DNA from 2 places in the Arthrobacter sp. B055-34 genome. Region 1 is predicted to be linked to the other one. Evidence: riboswitches for the same ligand, from Rfam matches in the RefSeq annotation. Region 1 holds a riboswitch; the other holds the start of a gene.
What was found. Region 1 has a riboswitch for S-adenosylmethionine ahead of AC5RWO_RS00735 (bifunctional o-acetylhomoserine/o-acetylserine sulfhydrylase). Riboswitches for the same ligand answer to the same signal wherever they lie in the genome.
Positions count from the first base shown of each region.

Region 2: linked by a shared signal. The riboswitch ahead of AC5RWO_RS14525 (DUF1737 domain-containing protein) and the one ahead of AC5RWO_RS00735 (bifunctional o-acetylhomoserine/o-acetylserine sulfhydrylase) in region 1 are both predicted to bind S-adenosylmethionine.

Region 1 covers NZ_JBNHFQ010000001.1:149,721-158,957, forward strand. The annotation lists gene AC5RWO_RS00705 (DMT family transporter) at 1-510, opposite strand, end outside; gene AC5RWO_RS00710 (RNA-binding S4 domain-containing protein) at 613-840, shown strand; gene AC5RWO_RS00715 (alpha/beta hydrolase) at 962-1,612, opposite strand; gene AC5RWO_RS00720 (SGNH/GDSL hydrolase family protein) at 1,701-2,540, shown strand; gene AC5RWO_RS00725 (winged helix DNA-binding domain-containing protein) at 2,506-3,855, shown strand; gene metX (homoserine O-acetyltransferase MetX) at 4,097-5,176, opposite strand; gene AC5RWO_RS00735 (bifunctional o-acetylhomoserine/o-acetylserine sulfhydrylase) at 5,258-6,577, opposite strand; SAM riboswitch class IV at 6,643-6,757, opposite strand; gene AC5RWO_RS00740 (VOC family protein) at 6,868-7,509, shown strand; gene AC5RWO_RS00745 (CPBP family intramembrane glutamic endopeptidase) at 7,622-8,410, opposite strand; gene AC5RWO_RS00750 (TIGR03086 family metal-binding protein) at 8,554-9,153, shown strand; gene hutI (imidazolonepropionase) at 9,179-9,237, opposite strand, start outside.
Region 2 covers NZ_JBNHFQ010000007.1:119,015-128,251, forward strand. The annotation lists gene pabB (aminodeoxychorismate synthase component I) at 1-1,073, shown strand, start outside; gene AC5RWO_RS14505 (TetR/AcrR family transcriptional regulator) at 1,220-1,819, shown strand; gene AC5RWO_RS14510 (FAD-dependent oxidoreductase) at 1,816-2,991, shown strand; gene cls (cardiolipin synthase) at 3,022-4,431, opposite strand; gene AC5RWO_RS14520 (aminodeoxychorismate lyase) at 4,587-5,459, shown strand; SAM riboswitch class IV at 5,592-5,706, shown strand; gene AC5RWO_RS14525 (DUF1737 domain-containing protein) at 5,717-5,938, shown strand; gene AC5RWO_RS14530 (rhodanese-like domain-containing protein) at 5,935-6,300, shown strand; gene AC5RWO_RS14535 (O-succinylhomoserine sulfhydrylase) at 6,304-7,548, shown strand; gene AC5RWO_RS14540 (energy-coupling factor transporter transmembrane component T family protein) at 7,671-8,468, opposite strand; gene AC5RWO_RS14545 (ABC transporter ATP-binding protein) at 8,465-9,237, opposite strand, start outside.

The sequences.
Region 1 (9,237 bases):
TTCGCTGAGGTCGGAACCGGCTGAAAACTTCGGCGAAACGGCCCAGGCCACCGCGGCCACGGTCAGCAGCGCGCTGAGCACCCGCATGATCGTGACCGGTTTCTTGCCGGCAGGGCCCAGACCAAGCCGGTCCACCAGCAGTCCGCTCAGGGACTGCCCGGTCACGGCGGCAACGGTGAAGAGGGCGACGCCGATCAACGAGATGGTTATCCCCTGGCTCACCACCAGAAAGGCGCCGCTGAGGCCTGCCAGCAGGTACCAGCGGGGAAACTTTTTCTGCTGTATTGCCGGTGCGATGCGCCGCACTCCGGCGCGGCCGCTTGGCACCAGCAAACAGATCAGGATCATCAGGATCAACCCGGTGCCGAAGCTCACGGCCGCGGTTGCGAGTCCGTCGTTAAGCACTTCCCCGAGCGCCCCGTTGATTCGGCCCTGCACAGGCATGCAGAGGCCCGTCACCACGGCCAGCGGCAGGCCTAGCGCAAGCGGCATTCTGGGAACGTGGGACACGGTTTCACCCTATGTCAGGGGCACCGCCGCGACGGGCACAACGCACCCGCCCCACCGCAATGTGGCGAGCACCATGGCCGCTGCGTCAGGCAGAATGTACCTATGGCCTCTGATGACATCAATGACATTTCCATCCGCGACGACATGATCCGACTGGGACAGCTGCTCAAGCTGGCGAACCTCGCCGAGGACGGGAACGAGGCCAAGGAGTTCGTCGAGCACGGCATGGTGCAGGTCAACGGGGAGATCGAAACCCGCCGCGGCCGCCAGCTGCACGCCGGGGACACGGTCACCGTCAACGGCGAGACCGTCCGCGTGGTTCACGAGTAGGCCGGCCGGGCCTGTGCCGGCGTCGCTGTTAAGCCAAGCGCCGCCGTCGTTCTTCGGCAGCAGCGCAGGAGCGCTGGATAACCAATAACGACGACGGCGGCACGGGCTTGCGTGCGAGGTTTTACTTCGCGTTGAGCACCTTGTAGGTCAGGAATTCCTTCACGTGGGCGAGTTCCTGCGCGTTGATGCCGTGGCCGATATTGGCATAGAGCACCTTGGTCAGGTCGACGTGCTCGTTGAGCCACGCATGGCTGTACTCGATCTTGTCCGGCGTGATGACCTGGTCCTCCTGGTCGCGGCCCCAGAACACTGCGGGCCTAAGCGACTTGACCGCCTTGTCGTTGAAGAACGGGTCGCCGTCGGCGGGGACCACGAAGCCGGAGAGGCCGATGACTGCGGCGATTTCCTCGGGGCGGTGGCGCATGATGGACGTCGCAACGGCCATGCCCATGGAGAACCCGAGGACGGAGACGCTGCTGTGCTGGTCCTTGACGGTGTCCAGCCAGGACCATACATCAGCGGCGGCCTTGGTGACCTTGTCCACAGAGAAATCCGGCTCGTGCATCAGCGGGAACCAGGAAAAACCCGGGCCCAGGGCGACGGGGGCGCGGACGGCGGCAACGGTGAAGTCTTCGGGCAGCCCCGAAACCAAGCCCATCAGGTCCTCTTCGTTGGAGAGGTAGCCATGGAAGAGCACCAGCAAGGGAGTGCCGGCCCGCTCGGCTTCAGGCTTGGACCAGACGACGACGGGCTTATAAGTAGTTTCGGTCATACTGCCATTCTGACACACCGATAGTTGAAGCTTCAAGTTGCGCGCTTGGGTCTTTGCCATTGAACGGCCGCTGGAGCAGGATGAACTTGTGAGTAACTTGCCTGAGGCAGCTTCGCAATCGCTCGACAGCGCCCGCCATCCTTGGAGCCGCTTTGTTGCCATCGGAGACTCGTTCACGGAGGGAATCGGCGATCCGGATCAGGACAGCCCCGGCGGTAACCGCGGCTGGGCCGACCGCGTCGCCGAGGAGTTGGCACGGAACCACCCGGATTTTGCCTACGCCAATCTCGCCATCCGCGGGCGGCTGCTGCAGCAGATCATCGACGAACAGGTCGGCCCGGCCGTTGAGCTCGCACCGGACCTGATCAGTTTCTGCGCGGGCGGAAACGACGTGATCCGACCCGGTTCGGATCCCGACGCCCTCGCCGAAAAGATCGACGTTGCCATCGGAACGCTGGCGGCAACGGGGGCAACCATTGTCCTGTTCACTGCACCGGATTTCGGCGATACACGCCTAATCGGCGGCGTCCGCGCCAGGGCGGCCATCTACAACGAGAACCTCCGCACCGTGGCCACCCGGCATGATGCGGTCATCGCCGACATGTGGGCGCTGCGGGAGCTGAAGGATTCACGGATGTGGGCGCCGGACCGGCTGCATTTCTCGCCGCTGGGCCACCACACCATCGCCGCCATGGTGCTGGACGCGTTGAATGTGGAGCACAGCCTGCAACCCGAAATCCCCAAGCCGCTCCCGCCGAAGAACTGGCGCACCGCCCGCGCCGAGGATCTGGTCTGGGCCCGCCAGCATCTGTTCCCCTGGGTCCTGCGGCGCCTGCGCCACCAGTCGCTGGGCGACGGGATCTCCCCCAAGCGCCCGACCGCCGGTCCGATGTTTGGCCCGGGCATGCCGCCCGGCGCGGCTGGGTAAGGGCCGGCTGGTCAACGTGGGTTCCGCTGGCAACGCGCGTGCCGCCCGGGAGAAGTCCGGTGCAGGCGGGCTCCACGGCGCGTCTGCTGTGGCTTCCGGGATTGTCCGGCACCGGCTGCTCGCGCAGCACCTGTGGGGAGACGGAGCGTACGACGCCGAGGCCTCCTTACGCTCATTGCTCGCTGTGCAGGCACAGGAGTACGCCTATGCGCGGTGGTCATTGGCGCAACGGTGCCAAGGGCCGGCCCGGGACAGCGCGGCAGGCGTGGATGCCGCTATTGCAGCGGGCACCATACTGCGGACCCATGTGCTCCGGCCGACCTGGCATTTTGTCCTCGCGGAGGACCTGCGCTGGCTGATGACCTTATCCGGCCCGCGGCTCAGGGCCGGCAATAAGACGCGGGACCGGCAGCTGGGGCTCGATCCAGAGACCGTTGGCCGCAGCAACGACATCCTTGGCGCGGCCGTAGCCGGCGGCCGGCACCTGACCCGCGACGAGTTGGCCGCCGAACTCGAACGGGCGGGTCTGCTGGAGGATACCGGCGAGCGTCTCAACGGGGCGCCCCTACGCGGCCAGCGCCTCGGGCATATGGTCTTCCATGCCGAAATGGACCAAGTGCTCGTCAGCGGCGTACCACGGATCAGCGACAGCGGTACGGTACGCCAGACCTATGCCCTGTTCGACGAACGGGTGCCTGCCCTGCCAGCAGATTTCGACCGCGACCAGGCACTGGCGGAACTGACCCGCCGCTACTTTTCCAGCCGCGGACCCGCCACGGTCAAAGACTGCGCTCTGTGGTCCGGTCTGACCCAAGCCGACGTCCGGCGGGGACTGATCGTGCTCGCTGCGGACCGCGCAGAAAGCATAGAGGAGAGCGACCGTTCCCGGCTGCACTCGTTCACTGCCGATGACCACGAATTCGTTCTCGCCTCCGGCTCCACGCACTCTGCATCAGACGGCGCCTCCGCCGCTTCAGAGAACGGTCTGGCGCCGCCCAGCGCTGCGCCGGCCGCCCCTCGAATCGACTTGATCCAGTGCTACGACGAATACGTCATGGGCTACACGCCGACCAGACATTATTTGGGCGGAACGGCTCCTGCCTCGGTGGCCAGCAGGCATCCCAGTCACGTCGTCCTGCTGGATGGGCGCATGATCGGAAATTGGCAGCACGCGCTGAAGCCTGAGTCCGCCGTCGTAAGTATCTCGCTGCATCGGGCGCTGACAAGGCCCGAGGAACGCGCCCTGGATACCGCCGTCGCCCGCTATGAGACTTTCCTGGGCCGCGCGGTCACGGTGGACCTGCTCGGTTCCTGACGCGTAAAGGCCAAGGGCGGGCCGGAAGGAAGGTCTGCTGGATAGACTGCCGGAACCGTCGGAACTCCACAGCAAAAGCATGTTGACCGATGCCCAGTACGACCTGGCGCTGCAGGAAGCTCTGCGCGATTACCCAGTCCGGCCTCCCGGCATGTAGTCCAGCGACGCCGCAAAAACCGGCGTTGGATCAGCTGCGGAACGCCGCGCGGTATGGATTAGCTGCGATGCTAGGCGGTACGGATCAGCTGCGCGGGAAGAACCGGGCAACCAGCTCATTGTGCAGCTGGTGGATGTCCGTCAGGAATCCGTCGTGGCCGGTGGGCACCTCGATCATGTGCACCTTGGGCGGCGTGGGCAGCGCTTCGGCCAGCTGGCGCGACTGCTCCGGGAAGTACAGCCGGTCGGAATCCACCGCCGCGATGAAGAAATCCGTTTCGACGTCGGCCAAGGCCTGCTGCACCGAGCTGCGGCCGCGCGCAACGTCGTGGCTCATCAGGGCTTCGGTCATCAGGATGTAGCTGTTCGCATCGAACCGGCCCGCCAGCTTGCTGGCCTGGTGGTCCAGGTAGCTTTCCACGGCATACCGCCCGCGCGCTGCCGGGTTAGCGCTGCCGAAGGGCTGCTCGGTCCCCTGGGCGTTGCGGCCGAAGCGGTACTCGAATTCAGGCTCGGACCGGTAGTTGATGTGCGCGATCCTGCGGGCGATGCCGAGGCCGGCGTCGGGCGCGGGCCCTTCGTAGTAGTCGCCGCCGTTAAAGTTCGGGTCCAGCCGGATGGCCAGCACCTGCGCCTGGGCGAAGGCGATCTGCTCCGCGGTGCTCGCCGCACCGCAGGCAATCACCGCACAGCGGGCGGTCCGCTCCGGGTAGGTAGCGGCCCATTCCAGCGCGCGGGCTCCGCCCATGGAGCCGCCGAGAACAGCATGCCAGCACTGGATTCCCAGCTGGTCGGCCAGCCGCGCCTCGGCGTGGACCGAATCGCGGATGGTCACCAGCGGAAAACGCGAGCCCCAGGGCTTGCCGTCAGGCGCCGGTGAGGACGGGCCGGTGGAGCCGTAGCAGCCGCCGACCATATTGGCCGCCACCACGAAGTACTCGTTGGTGTCGATCGTGGCGCCGGGCCCCACCAGGGGATCCCACCAGCCCGCCTCATCCGTATCTCCGCGAGCCACATGGGTGCTGCCGGTCAGGGCATGCGCAATGAACACGGCGTTGGAGGCATCCTCGTTGAGGGTGCCCCAGGTTTCGTAGCCCAGAACGACCTCGGGCAGAAAACCGCCCGTTTCCAGCTCGAGGGCGCCGATGGACGCGTAACGCAACATGCCGTCCGCCGCCGTGTCCAGCAGTTCCTGTGGTTGCAGAGTTGTCAATGCTATGCCTGTGATTCCTTCATGATGCCGCGTTCAGGCGGCACCCTTGGATGCGCGGAAACCGGCTTCGAGGTCCGCAAGAATATCGTCGATGTGCTCGATGCCAACGGCCAGCCGGACCAGGCCCGGCGTGACACCGGCGGCTGCCTGCGCCTCCGGAGACAGCTGGGCGTGCGTGGTCGACGCCGGGTGGATCACCAGAGAGCGGACGTCGCCGACATTGGCCACATGGGAGTGCAGTTCCAGTCCGTCGACAAAGCGCTTGCCGGCCTCGAGCCCACCGGCAATTTCGAACGCAATGATGGCGCCAGTGCCCTTGGGGCCGTACTTGCGGCCACGCTCGTACCATGGGCTGGAAGGCAGGCCGGCGTACGCAACGGACGTAACGGCGTCGTGCTTTTCAAGCCATTCGGCCACCTTCTGCGCATTCTCCACGTGGCGCTCCACCCGCAGGCTCAGTGTCTCCAGACCCTGGGCGATCAGGAACGCGTTGAAGGGCGCGGCCGAGGAACCAAGGTCACGCAGCAGCTGGACGCGCGCTTTGAGGATGTAGGCCAGATTCGCGCCGAGCGCGCCGCCGACGCCGAGGTCGCGGGCAAAGACCAGGCCGTTGTAGCTCTCGTCCGGGGTGTTGAAACCGGGGAACTTCTCCGGATCTTTGGCGAAGTCGAAGTTACCCGAATCCACGATCACGCCGGCGATGGCGCTGCCGTGGCCGCCGAGATACTTGGTGGCCGAATGCACCACGATGTCGGCGCCCCACTCGATCGGGCGGATCAGGTACGGGGTGGCCAGCGTGTTGTCCACGATCAACGGCACGCCTGCTTCGTGAGCGATGGCGCTGATGCCTTCGACGTCGAGCACGTCCTGGCGCGGGTTGGACACGGCCTCGCCGAAGAACGCCTTGGTGTTCGGCTTGACGGCCGCGCGCCACTGGTCCAGGTTGTCCGGATCCTCGACGAAGGTCACCTCGATGGCGAACTTCTTCAAGGTGTTCTTGAGCAGGTTGTACGTGCCGCCATAGAGGCTCGGGCTGGCGACGACGTGGTCACCCGCCTCGGCAACGTTCAGGATGGAGAACGTGGACGCCGCCTGGCCGGAGGACAGCAGCAGTGCGCCGACGCCGCCTTCCAGGTTCGCGATCCGGTTCTCCACGGCCTCCGTGGTCGGGTTGCCGATCCGGGTATAGATGGGGGCCAGTTCGGCCAGCGCGAAACGGTTGGCCGCGCTTTCGGCACTCGGGAAGACGAACGACGTCGTCTGGTAGATGGGCAGGGCACGCGCGCCTGTTGCGGTGTCAGGCTCCTGGCCTACATGGATCTGGCGGGTTTCGAATGACCAGTCGTTTGACATGTGGAACTCCCTCTTGTCTCAAAGGGGTCTGCCCGGGAACCGGATTCCGGCATTTTTCCTCGGGTGACCCGCGCTTGCGTCCCGCCTGCTGGCGGGAGCCTGGTCCTCACCCGGGGCACCCCACCGCGGTTGGAGGGTTGCCGGCCAGCTAGCCGGGGCTTGTTGCTGGCACTCATGACCTGTATCTAGGTTCGGCGACGGGCACTTTTTCAGCAAGTATGTGACGGCGTGTGAATGTCAGTTAGGACACCCTTAGTCGAGAGGCACATCACAAAATGCCAAAATGAGGCATGCGTTTCGATCATGTCTCATATGCCTGTGAACCCGATGGCCTGGCGGCTACAACCGAACGGATTTCGGCAGCCCTGGGTATCGAAGCCGTCAAGGGCGGCGTCCATCCCCGCTTTGGAACCCGCAACATGATTTTCCCCCTGACGGACCATCATTATCTTGAGGTCGTCGAGGTGCTGAACCATCCGGCGTCGGACAAGGCGCCGTTCGGCCAGGCCGTGCGTGCCCGCTCCGAAGCAGGCGGCGGCTGGATGGGCTGGTGCGTTGAGGTTGACGATCTGGCTCCGTTCGAGGAGCGCTTGGGACGCCATGCCGTACCGGGCGGCCGCAAGTTCCCGGATGGCCGCGAACTGACCTGGCAGCAGATCGGCATCAAGGGCCTCATCGCGGACCCGCAGGTTCCGTACATGCTGCGCTGGGACGACGGCACCGAAGAACTGCACCCGTCGAAGGCCTACCCTGCAACGGCGAAGCTGATCGGATTGACCATCGGCGGCTCCTCCACCCGTGTCGCGGACTGGCTGGGAACACCGATCGATGCGCTCCTGGACGACGTCAAGGTTGCCTGGACGGCGCCGAACGGCACCCCGGGCATCATGTCCGTACGGTTCGAGACCGACAAGGGCGTCGTCGAACTCTAACCGCTCCTTTCGGAGATTTTCGCTCCGCTTTGGTATTGGCTCGACTGAGCGAGTATCCAAAGCGGAGCGTTTCTTTTGCCGGACCCAGGGGAAGACGCCGCGGCGGGAGAAGTTATTGGCCGATGCCGATGGCGGAGCCGAAGAGGGCGTAGCCAACGAACCCTGCGATGTCGAGCAGGGCATGGGCTATGACCAGGGGCATCACGCGTTTGGTGCGGGTGTAGGCATAGCCAAAGACAAGGCCCATCAGGAAGTTGCCGATGCCGGGCCCGATCCCCTGGTACAGGTGGTAGCTGCCGCGGATTACAGCGCTGGTGAAAATGATGGTCCAGGTGCCCCAGCCCAGCTTGGCCAGCCGGTTGAAGAGGTAGCCGACCACAACGACTTCCTCCAGCACCGAGTGGCGCAAGGCGGACAGAATCAGGACCGGGACAGTCCACCAGTACTCGTCCAGCGCTGCCGGGACTATCGCCGTCGTAATGCCTAGGGCCCGTCCGCCCGCATACACGCCCAACGTGCCCGCGCCGATCAGCAGTGCCAGTCCGAAGCCCAGTCCAAAGTCCACGCCGGGCCGGGCGAAGGTAAACCCGATCTTCCGGAAGGCCTCGCGGGCTCGTTCACCCGGGGTTGCCAGCAGGAACAGCACCAGCGCCACAGGGATCAGGGCAAAGAAGATTGCCAGCAGTTGGTAGAGCAGGTCGAACAGCTCCCGCTCGTTCAGGACCGGGTTCAGCGCCGTGGTCTGCGATCCCAGTGGCGCCCGCGTCATCTTTTCCAGCAGGTTCACAATGGCGTAGACGGCGGACTGGCCCAGGGAGAGCCCCAGAACGATCAGCACTTCAGCCCGGTAGTAACGGCGGGTGCGGGGCGCGGTATCGGTGGCTGCGGTCTGGCTCTGCATGGGTCTATCTTGCCAACTCCTGCTGGGAGCGCGCTCAACAAGGACGGATTGGCGCAATCCCGCGGTCTGGCTCTGGACGCCGGGGAACCTGCGTGCGAAGGTCAAAAAGACAAATAAACAGCCAAAGGACAGGGAGGCCCGGCGTGCTCAATCTGGAACCAGCCGCGCGGCAGGTGGCGGAAATTGTCAAGGGCATCGGGGACGGTCAGTTGGCCGGGCCAACGCCCTGCGAGTACTACAGCGTTGGGGACCTGCTCGATCACTTCATGGGCCTGACCGTCGCCTTCAGGGACGCGGCGACCAAAGCGTCGATGGAGCCGGGATATGACTCTGTGCCGCCCGACGCCCCGGATAATCGCCCCTCGGCCGCGAACCTGGACCCGGATTGGCGGAACCTTCTCCCCCAGCGCCTGGATGACCTGGCTGCTGCCTGGCACCATCCGTCTGCCTGGCAAGGTATGGCACAAGCCGGCGGCGTGACCATGCCGGCCGAGCTCATGGGCCTGGTGGCCACCAACGAGCTGGTGGTGCACGGCTGGGATCTGGCCGCTGCCACGGGCCAGACGTTCGACGCCGACACAGCCAACCTGCAGGCGGCCTACGAATTTGCCGAACTCTCCGCCAAGGACGGAGAAGATCGCGAGGGCTTGTTCGGCCCGGTCATCGAGATTCCCGCCGATGCGCCGCTGCTGGACCGTTTGCTGGGGCTGACCGGACGAAATCCCGGCTGGACCGCGAAGTAGCAGACAAGCAAGTCACCAGCGAAAGTCAGCGCACTTTCACGCCCGCGCGCCAGACCGCGGCAGTCAGCGGCATGCCGGGCCGGT
Region 2 (9,237 bases), on a different contig from region 1:
AATGCGGTGGCAGCGACGTAGCGGCCGCCACTCCCGATGCGGCCTTGATCTTTGCCGGCCGCGGCATCGTGCTCGACCACGCCCGCCGGTGCACCTATCTTCTGGCCTTGGCCAGCGACGCATCCAGAGACGAAGTCCGTGAGTGGTTGGTCCGGACCCGGACCGTCATCGAATCTGTGGCCCTGACCGCGGACGATTCCGCCACGGCGGCGACCGCCGGCCCGGAAAACGGCCCGGCCTTCAAAGTGCGGGACAGCAAGGACCAGTACCTGCTCAAGGTCCGCCAGGCGCAGGCGGAAATCCACGACGGCAACTCGTACGAAATCTGCCTGACCACGGAGCTGTCCGCCACCGCTGCCGCAGGGGCGGATCCGCTGGAAACATACCTGTCCCTGCGCCGTCGTAATCCCGCGCCGTTCGCCAACTACCTGCGCTTCGGCAGTTTGACCGTCGCAAGTACCTCGCCGGAGAGGTTCATGAGTTTGGCCGCCGATGGTGCCCTGCGCGCCGAACCGATCAAGGGTACTCGGCGTCGAGTCGCGGATCCGGCGGCGGACGCGGCCCTGAAGGCCGAGCTGGCAACCAGCATCAAGGACCGTGCCGAAAACATCATGATCGTGGATCTGCTGCGCAATGACCTAAGCCATTTTGCTGTGCCCGGTTCGCTGCGGGTCAGCCGCTTATGCGCGATTGAAAGCTACGCCACGGTGCATCAGATGGTTTCCACGATTGATGCGAGTCTGCGTCCGGACGCCTCCCGCACAGAGGCCATTGCTGCGGCCTTCCCCGCCGGTTCAATGACCGGAGCCCCGAAAATCAGCACGATGGACATCCTGGACCGGTTGGAGTCCGGCGCACGCGGCGTCTATTCGGGGGCGGTGGGGTACTTCTCGCTCAACGGTGCCGCTGACCTGTCCGTGGTGATTCGGACCTTGGTCCGGCAGGGAGACCAGCTGACGCTGGGCGTCGGCGGTGCTATCACGGCCGATTCCGACCCGGAGGCCGAATGGGACGAGGTCCGGGCCAAGGCCTTCGGCGTGCTCTCGGCACTCGGCAGCATTTTTCCCGACTAAAGCCGGCACACCGCTCCTCCGCTCAAGTCGTCCGTTCCCTGCTGCAAGTAAAAACCTCCTGCAGGGCTGTTTTTTGGACAGGGGTGCGTGGTAGACCGGAAATCGAAGGATTTGGACGGACGTCCAAAAGATTCGAGGTCACTGCTATGATAACCCACCATGCGAAAACGGCCAAGGGCGCCCGGACCCGGGACCGGATGCTGGAGTCCGCCGTCGTTTTGATCCCGCAGCTGGGCTGGTCCGCGGTCACGGCCCGGACTCTCGCCGGGCACGCCGGCGTGCGGCCCGGCATTATCCACTACCATTTCGATTCCCTGGAAGCCCTGCTCGCCGAAGCGGCCGTGGGCGCCGTTCGTGAGGCGCTTGAATATCCGAGCCGCCAGCTGGAGTCCGGCATCGGTCTTGACGAAGGACTGCGCATGTTCCTCGCCGCGCTGGACGAGTTCGCGCCGGACGAACCCGTCAATCTGCTGTTCGTCGAAACATTCCTGGCGGCAGCGCGCGGCGGGGTGCTGCGGGGCGAGCTGGCGCACGTGCTCCTGGATTTCCGCACCCGCACGGCCCGCTGGCTGGAGCGAGTGGGTTTCGACGGCGATGCCGACGCAACGGCCGCCGTTCTGGCCGCTGCGGTCGATGGGCTGATGCTGCACCGGGCGCTTGACCCCGGGCTCACTGCCGGCGTCGCGTTCCCGGTACTGCGCAGGACCTTGGGCCCCACTGCCGCAAAAGAAGGAACTACACGATGAAAGCCATTATCTGCGGTGCCGGCATCACCGGTTTGTCCGCCGCCAATTTCCTCAGCGCCAAAGGCTGGGATGTCACCCTCGTGGAACGGTCGGCCGAGCCGCGGCCAGAAGGCTACATGATCGATTTCTTCGGCTCCGGATGGCAGGCGGCAACCCACATGGGCGTTATCGGCAGAATCCGTGAACTGGGATACGACGTCAACCGGATCGACTACGTGGACGCCCGCGGCCGAAGCACGGCCCATCTGGGCTATGAGAGCTTCACCAAGGTGGTCGGCGACCGGCTGCGCAGCATACTGCGCCCCGATCTGGAACAGGCCATCCGCGAAGTGCTGCCGGACTCGGTGGAACTGCTCTATTCCACCACGATCAGCTCGATCCATGACCCGTCCGCCGCAGCGGCCGTGTCCGGCGGGAAGGTGGACGTGGAACTCTCGGACGGCCGGCGACTCACCGCCGACCTGCTGATCGGGGCCGATGGGATCCACTCGGACATCCGCGGCATGGTCTTCGGGCCCGAGTCCGACTACTTCAAACTCCTGGGGTTCCACGTCGGCGCATATTCCTTCCGCGACAACCGGGTAAAGGACATTCTGGCCAACCGGTACGTCATTACGGACACCTGCAGTGAGGCCATGTTCTTCTACCGGCTGCGGGACGGCAGTATTTCGGCGCTGGGCGTCCACCGCACCGACAAGCAACAGCGCCCGTGCGATATCCAGCAGGAATTCCGCGAGCGCTACAGGTCCCTGGGCTGGCTGTGTCCGCTGGCGTTGGAGCATTGTCCCGAATCCTTCTACTACGACCAGGTGGCGCAGATCCGGATGCCCCGCTGGCACCGCGGCAGGGTAGTCCTGCTGGGAGATGCCGCCGCGGCAGTCTCGCTGCTGGCCGGCCAAGGCGCGTCGTTGGGCATGGCCGGCGCCTACGTGCTCGCCGACGAACTGGCCAAACATGACCAGGTGCCGGATGCCCTCGCCGCCTTCGAGGCACGGTGGCGCCCGCACGTCGCCGAGCAGCAGAAGGCCGGGGTGTCCGCCGCCAAGTGGTTCATTCCAGCAGACCGCCGCGCCCTGCTGATGCGGCGGCTCTCGATGCGGCTGATCAAGGTACCGGGCGTCAGCAGGCTGGTCAGCGGCGCCGTCGTCGGTAAAATCGGGGCCGCGATCTGAGCATCTCGTCCGGCTACAGCATGATGGGAGCTATTGGAGGGTCGCGGTCAGGCGGGCAACGTTGTCGACGTAGCGTTCCCACCGGGTGCGCTGGCCCCACTCGTCCAGGGTGATCTCCCGGGAAACCTCGCGGTAGCTTTGCTGGATTTCGCGCATCTTGCCGACGATGTCGCCGCCGAGATGCATGACCGACACTTCCAGGTTCAACGAGAAGGAGCGCATGTCCATATTGCTGGAACCCAGGACGCCGACCTCGTCGTCCACGGTGAAGTGCTTCGCGTGCAGCACCAGCGGCTTCGGATACAGGTAGATGCGCACACCGGCTTCCAGCAGGGCCTGGTAATAGGAACGCTGGGCATGGTGGACCAGGAACTGATCCCCCTGTTCCGAGACGAAAAGTTCGACGTCGACACCGCGCTGCGCCGCCGTCGTAATCGCATAGAGCAGCGAATCATCCGGCACGAAGTACGGGCTGCAGATGGACAACCGCTCCACTGCCGCATAGATCAACGTGTTGAACAAGCGCAGGTTGTTCTCGGTGGCGAAGCCCGGGCCGCTGGGAACCACCTGGCACGTCGTGGGGCCCGGCTCGCGGACCGGTGCCGGCGTGAACAGCTCGCTGCCGAGGGTGTCGTCCGTTTCGCTGGACCAGTCGGTAGCGAACACCACGTTGAGCGCGGTGACGATGGGACCTTCATAGCGGGCCATCAGCTCCACCCACTGCCGTCCAGTCCGCTCGCTGGAGGCGCGGTGGTAGCCGGGCTCGATCAGGTTCTGCGACCCGGTGAAGGCCACCCGTCCGTCCACCACGAGGATTTTGCGGTGGTTGCGCAGATCGATACGGCGCCATTGGCCCCGCACGGGCAGCAGCGGGAGCATGCGTTGCCACTCGATCCCGCTGACCTGCAGCCAGCGCCGGAACTTCCGGTAGCCCTTGATCCGCATGGTGCCGAGGTGGTCGAAGAGCAGGCGGACCCGGACACCGCGGGCCGCGGCCTCCTGCAGGGCCACGAAGAGCTCGTCGGTGACCTCGTCCTTGGCCATGATGTAGAACTGGATGTTGACGAATTCCTCCGCCTTGCGGACGGCGGCGGCCATCGCGGCGATGGAACCCTCGTAGTCCGGATAGAGCTCCACGTGGTTGCTGTCCACCATCGGGAAAGAGCCGAGCGAGCGGTTCAGTTCGGCGGCCGAATGGACCCAGGCGGGGGCATCGCGTTCGCTGCGCGGTTCTTCCATGTCCTGCGTGGCTGCCCAGACCTTCCGGTTAATCTCGGTCTGTTTGGCGATCCGGCGGTCCGAAAGCCGGAAACTGCCGAACATGAAGAACAGGGCCAGGCCGACCAGCGGAATGAAGAAGATGGCCAGCAGCCAGGCCATGGCGGTGGTGGGGCGGCGGTTGCCCGGCACAATGCCCAGCGCAGCGATCCGGATTCCCATGTCCAGTATCGAAGCCACCACGACAACCCAGTCCGGGAACGTGCCCAGACCCGCAAGCGACCACAACACGGCAGCGAACTCCTCCCTTTCCCGCCGGTCCACGGCGCTGTCCTTGTACAGCCTAATGTGCCCGCGCGGCAATCTATGCTGATCCCATGACTGTTTTGGTGTTTCTCGACCCTGCCCTGGAGAACGGGCGCATCGCCGACGCCACAAAGCCGCAGCTGATGGCGACCGATCTGGGCGCCACCCGCGGCGACGGCATTTTCGAATCCCTCCTGGCGGTGGACGGTGTTCCCCGCAAGGTGCAGGCGCACCTGGACCGGCTCGCGTCCTCGGCCCGCATCATGGACCTGGACATCCCGCCGGCCGATGCCTGGGAGCGGGCCATCGCCACCGCCGTCGCCGAACATGCTCCCGTCGAAGAACTGGTGCTCAAACTGCTGGTCACGCGCGGCGAGGAGGGCGCGGGCCGCCCCACCGCGTGGGTGCAGGCCTCGCTTCCCGGCTCCACCGGCAGGGACCAGCGGCAGGAGGGCCTCGACGTGCTGCTGCTGGACCGCGGCTACGACAGCAACATCGCCGAGCGCGCGCCGTGGCTGTTGCTGGGCGCCAAGACCCTCTCCTACGCCGTGAACATGGCCGCCCTGCGCTATGCCAAGGCCAACGGCGCGGACGACGTCATCTTCACCTCCACCGACGGCCTGGTGCTGGAGGGCCCCACCTCTACCGTGCTGATGGCGACCGTGCGCGACGGCGTCCGGAAGCTCACCACGCCGCTGCTCGAAAACGGCATCCTGCCCGGCACCTCCCAGGGCGCCCTGTTCAACGCGGCCGCGGATGCCGGCTGGCAGCTGGGCTATGGGCCGCTGGAACCGCACCATCTGCTGGCGGCCGACGCGGTGTGGCTGGTCTCCAGCATCCGGCTGCTGGCACCGGTCAAGTCCATCGACGGCCAGGCCATCCCGGTGTCGCACGAGATGACGGAGGAACTGACGGCGCTGCTGGCCAAGGGCAGCCGGGAGTAGCCCAGCGCTTCCTGCGGCGGCGAGGGCTGCGGCCTTCCGTCGTCGTAAACCTACGTAACGGTTACCAATGATGACGACGGCGGCGCCCCGGCTTGGGTGCCGGGGACGGCGCCGTGCTACTTTCTTGAGCAGAGTAACGAGGTCCAGCGTCAAGCCCTGACTGTGCTGGCCGGCAACCCTCTTCACGGCGGGGTGCCTCAGGTGACTACTCGGCAGTGTTCATTAGGTTCATTTGCAAGCGTGATCAGGAGTACCCCATGCCCCCGTTGGAACAACCCGTCCAGTCCCCCGTTGACAATGCGGCGGGCAGCCCCCTGCCCTACCGGTTGCTGACCGGGCCGGACGACAGGTCCTTCTGCGCCCGGGTCAGCGCGGCGTTGGCGGAGGGCTACGAACTCTACGGCAACCCCTCGATTGCCTTCGACGGCGAACGCGTCATCGCCGCCCAGGCCGTGGTGCTGAAGGGACACAGCGCATGAGCTACGCCGGAGACCTCACCGTGGAAGAAGCCGTGGAGAAGCTGCGCGGCGGTGCCGTCCTCGTGGACGTCCGCACCGAGACCGAATGGCAGCAGGTGGGTGTGCCCGTGACGAACGACGACGGTGCTCCCGCGCGCTTCATCGAGTGGAACCGGATTGACGGCAGCCGCAATGCCGCGTTCCTCAACGAACTGCAGTCGCTGCGCGGCAAGGAGCTGTTGCTGATCTGCCGTTCGGGGCGGCGCTCCATCGATGCCGCTATCAGCGCCACCGCCGCCGGGCATACCGCGTACAACGTGCTGGGCGGCTTCGAGGCCGCCGGCGGCTGGCAGCAGAGCGATCTGCCCTGGAAGAGGGGCTAGCCGGTGGCGCCCCCGCAGTCTGCCGGCCCGGGGCCGGACCTGGCGGAACTGCGCGCCGGCTGGGACCCGCAGACGAGGGCGGTCCGCGGCGGCCTTGACCGCACGGGCTTCCAGGAAACCTCAGAAGCCTTGTTCCTGACGTCCGGCTACGTTTTTGATTCCGCCGAGGCAGCCGAAGCCTCCTTCAACGGCGAGGTGGAGCGCTTCGTCTACTCCCGCTACGGCAACCCCACGGTCGCCGCCTTCCAGGAACGGCTCCGGCTGCTCGAGGGCGCCGAGGCCTGCTTCGCCACGGCCAGCGGCATGAGCGCCGTCTTCACCGCCTTGGGCGCCCTGCTCGCCGCCGGTGACCGGGTGGTTGCGGCGCGGAGCCTGTTCGGTTCCTGCTTTGTCATTCTCAACGAGATCCTGCCGCGCTGGGGCGTGGAGACGGTCTTCGTCGACGGGCATGACCTCGCCCAGTGGGAGCAGGCCCTCGCCACCCCTGCCGCTGCGGTCTTCTTCGAGTCGCCGTCCAACCCGCTGCAGGAGCTGGTGGACATCCGTGCGGTGGTGGACCTGGCGCACGCCGCCGGGGCGCAGGTGGTGGTGGACAATGTCTTCGCCACCCCGCTGCTGCAGCAGGCAACGGAACTTGGTGCCGACGTCGTTGTTTATTCGGGTACCAAACACATGGACGGGCAGGGCCGCGTTCTTGGCGGCGCCGTGCTGGGCTGCGCGGATTTCATCAACGGCCCGGTCAAGCAGCTGATGCGCCACACCGGTCCCGCGCTGAGCCCGTTCAACGCCTGGACGCTGCTCAAGGGGCTGGAGACGATGTCCCTGCGCGTAAACTATGCCACCGCATCCGCCCTGGAGATCGCCCGCTGGCTGCAGACACAGCCGGCGGTGCGGCGCGTGGTCTACCCGTTCCTCGAGTCGCATCCGCAGTACGAACTGGCGCGCCGCCAGATGAGCGGCGGCGGAACCGTGGTCACGTTTGAACTTGAGCCGGGCGCTGCGAACGGTTCGGATGCCAAGGCCGCCGCGTTCCGGCTGCTGAACTCGCTGACCACCGTGGATATCTCGAACAACCTCGGTGACGCCAAGTCCCTGATCACCCATCCGGCCACCACCACGCACCGCGCGATGGGACCGGACGGACGGGCCGCGATCGGGCTCGGCGACGGTTTTGTCCGGCTGTCCGTGGGGCTGGAAGCCACCGAGGACCTGCTCAAGGACCTGGACCGGGCACTGACTGGCCCGTAGATCCAGGGAGTCGACGAAGGCCCGCGCCTTGTTGCGCCCAGCCGCAATCGAGGAGACAGCTGCGGCCCTTCCCAGAGCTGAAAAGGGCCGCAGCTGACCAGTGGATCGCGGAGGAGCCCGGGTTAGCCGAAGATGAAGTTCCAGGTCCCGGCGGAGACGGCGGCGGTAACGGCCGCCGCCGAGACCAGGGCACCGCCCAGGAAGACCCAGATATCCACCCTGCTGAACGTCGATTCCCGCGCCCAGGTGCGTTGCGCCCCGCCGAAACCGCGGGCCTCCATCGCCACCGCCAGGCGGGTGGCGCGCCGGATGGCCTGGACGATGAGGCCGAAGGCTTGGCCGAGGAACGCCGCGAATTTGGCCAGCGGTTTGTTCTCGGCGCCGACTCCGCGGGCACGGCGGGCCAGTCCCAGGGTCCGCCATTCCTCGACCAGGAGACCCACCAGCCGGAGGCCGGCCAGGGCCCCGAGCACAAACCGGTGCGGCATCTTCAGCTTCTGCGCCAGCGCATCGGCCAGATCCGTGGGGTCGGTGGTCAGCAGCAGGAAGATTCCGGGCAGTGCCACCGCCAGGGACCGCAGCCCGATGGCGACGCCGGAGTTGATGGAATCCTCGGTGAACAGCAGCGGGCCCGCTTCGAAGACCACCGCGCCGGTTTTCTCCGCCAGCAGCGCCGTTCCGTAGGCGCCGACCGCGGCCGCCACCACCAGCGGCCAGCCACGCCTGAATAACGCCCAGGCGCTGATGCCCAGCACGGGCAGCAGCAGCAGTTCCGCAGCCAGCACCACGCCGGCGCTCACCCAGTCCACGCTGAGCATCACCACCACGGTGACCATGGCAACGGCGGCAAGCTTCGAGAGCGGATTTGCACGGGTGAAGGGCGAGGCAGTCAGCCGCGGGGTCATGATGTCCAGGCTCATGCCGCCCTCCCGCCCGCGGCCCGCGCCTGCAGCTGCGCCGTTCCCTCGGCCACGCGCAGGACGTGGCCGTCGAGCGCAGCGGTGAAGTCGCCGTCGTGGGTCACGGACACCACCGCGTGGCCTTCGGCGATCAGGCCGCCGAGCAGCGAGACCAGCTCGGCCCAGGTGTTCGCGTCCTGCCCGAACGTCGGTTCGTCCAGCACCAGGATGTCAGGGCTGGTGGCCAGCATAGTCGCCACGGACAGCCTGCGCTTCTCCCCGCCCGAAAGGGTAAAGGGATTGGCCTGCAGGAGTTTGGTCAGCCGCAGCCGCTCCGCAATGGCATCAACGCGGCGTCGCACCTCGTCCTCCGGTAGCCGGGCGACCCGCCGGGGACCGAATTCGAGTTCGTCGATCACCCGGTGGGTCAGGAACTGGTGTTCGGGTTCCTGGAAGACGGTGCCGATCCGGGTGACCAGCTCGGCAGATTTCCACTTGTGCACGGTGCCGGACGCACCCCGCCGGAGCTCCGGTGCGGCCTCAAGCCTGCCGCCCGCGGGGGTCAGCAGCCCGGCCAGGGTCAGCGCCAAGGTCGACTTACCGGCGCCGTTGGGGCCCGTAATGCTCAACGCCTCGCCCGCCGCCAGTTCCAGCGAGACCTTATTGACTACCGGCCCGGCCCGCCGGGTCCGGGCAACGGACAGCTCCGCTGCCCGGAGCAGGCCCGTACCCTGCGTGTTGTGGCCGCCGCCGCTGCCGTGGCCACCGCTGGTGGCCCCGGGCGTGCGCA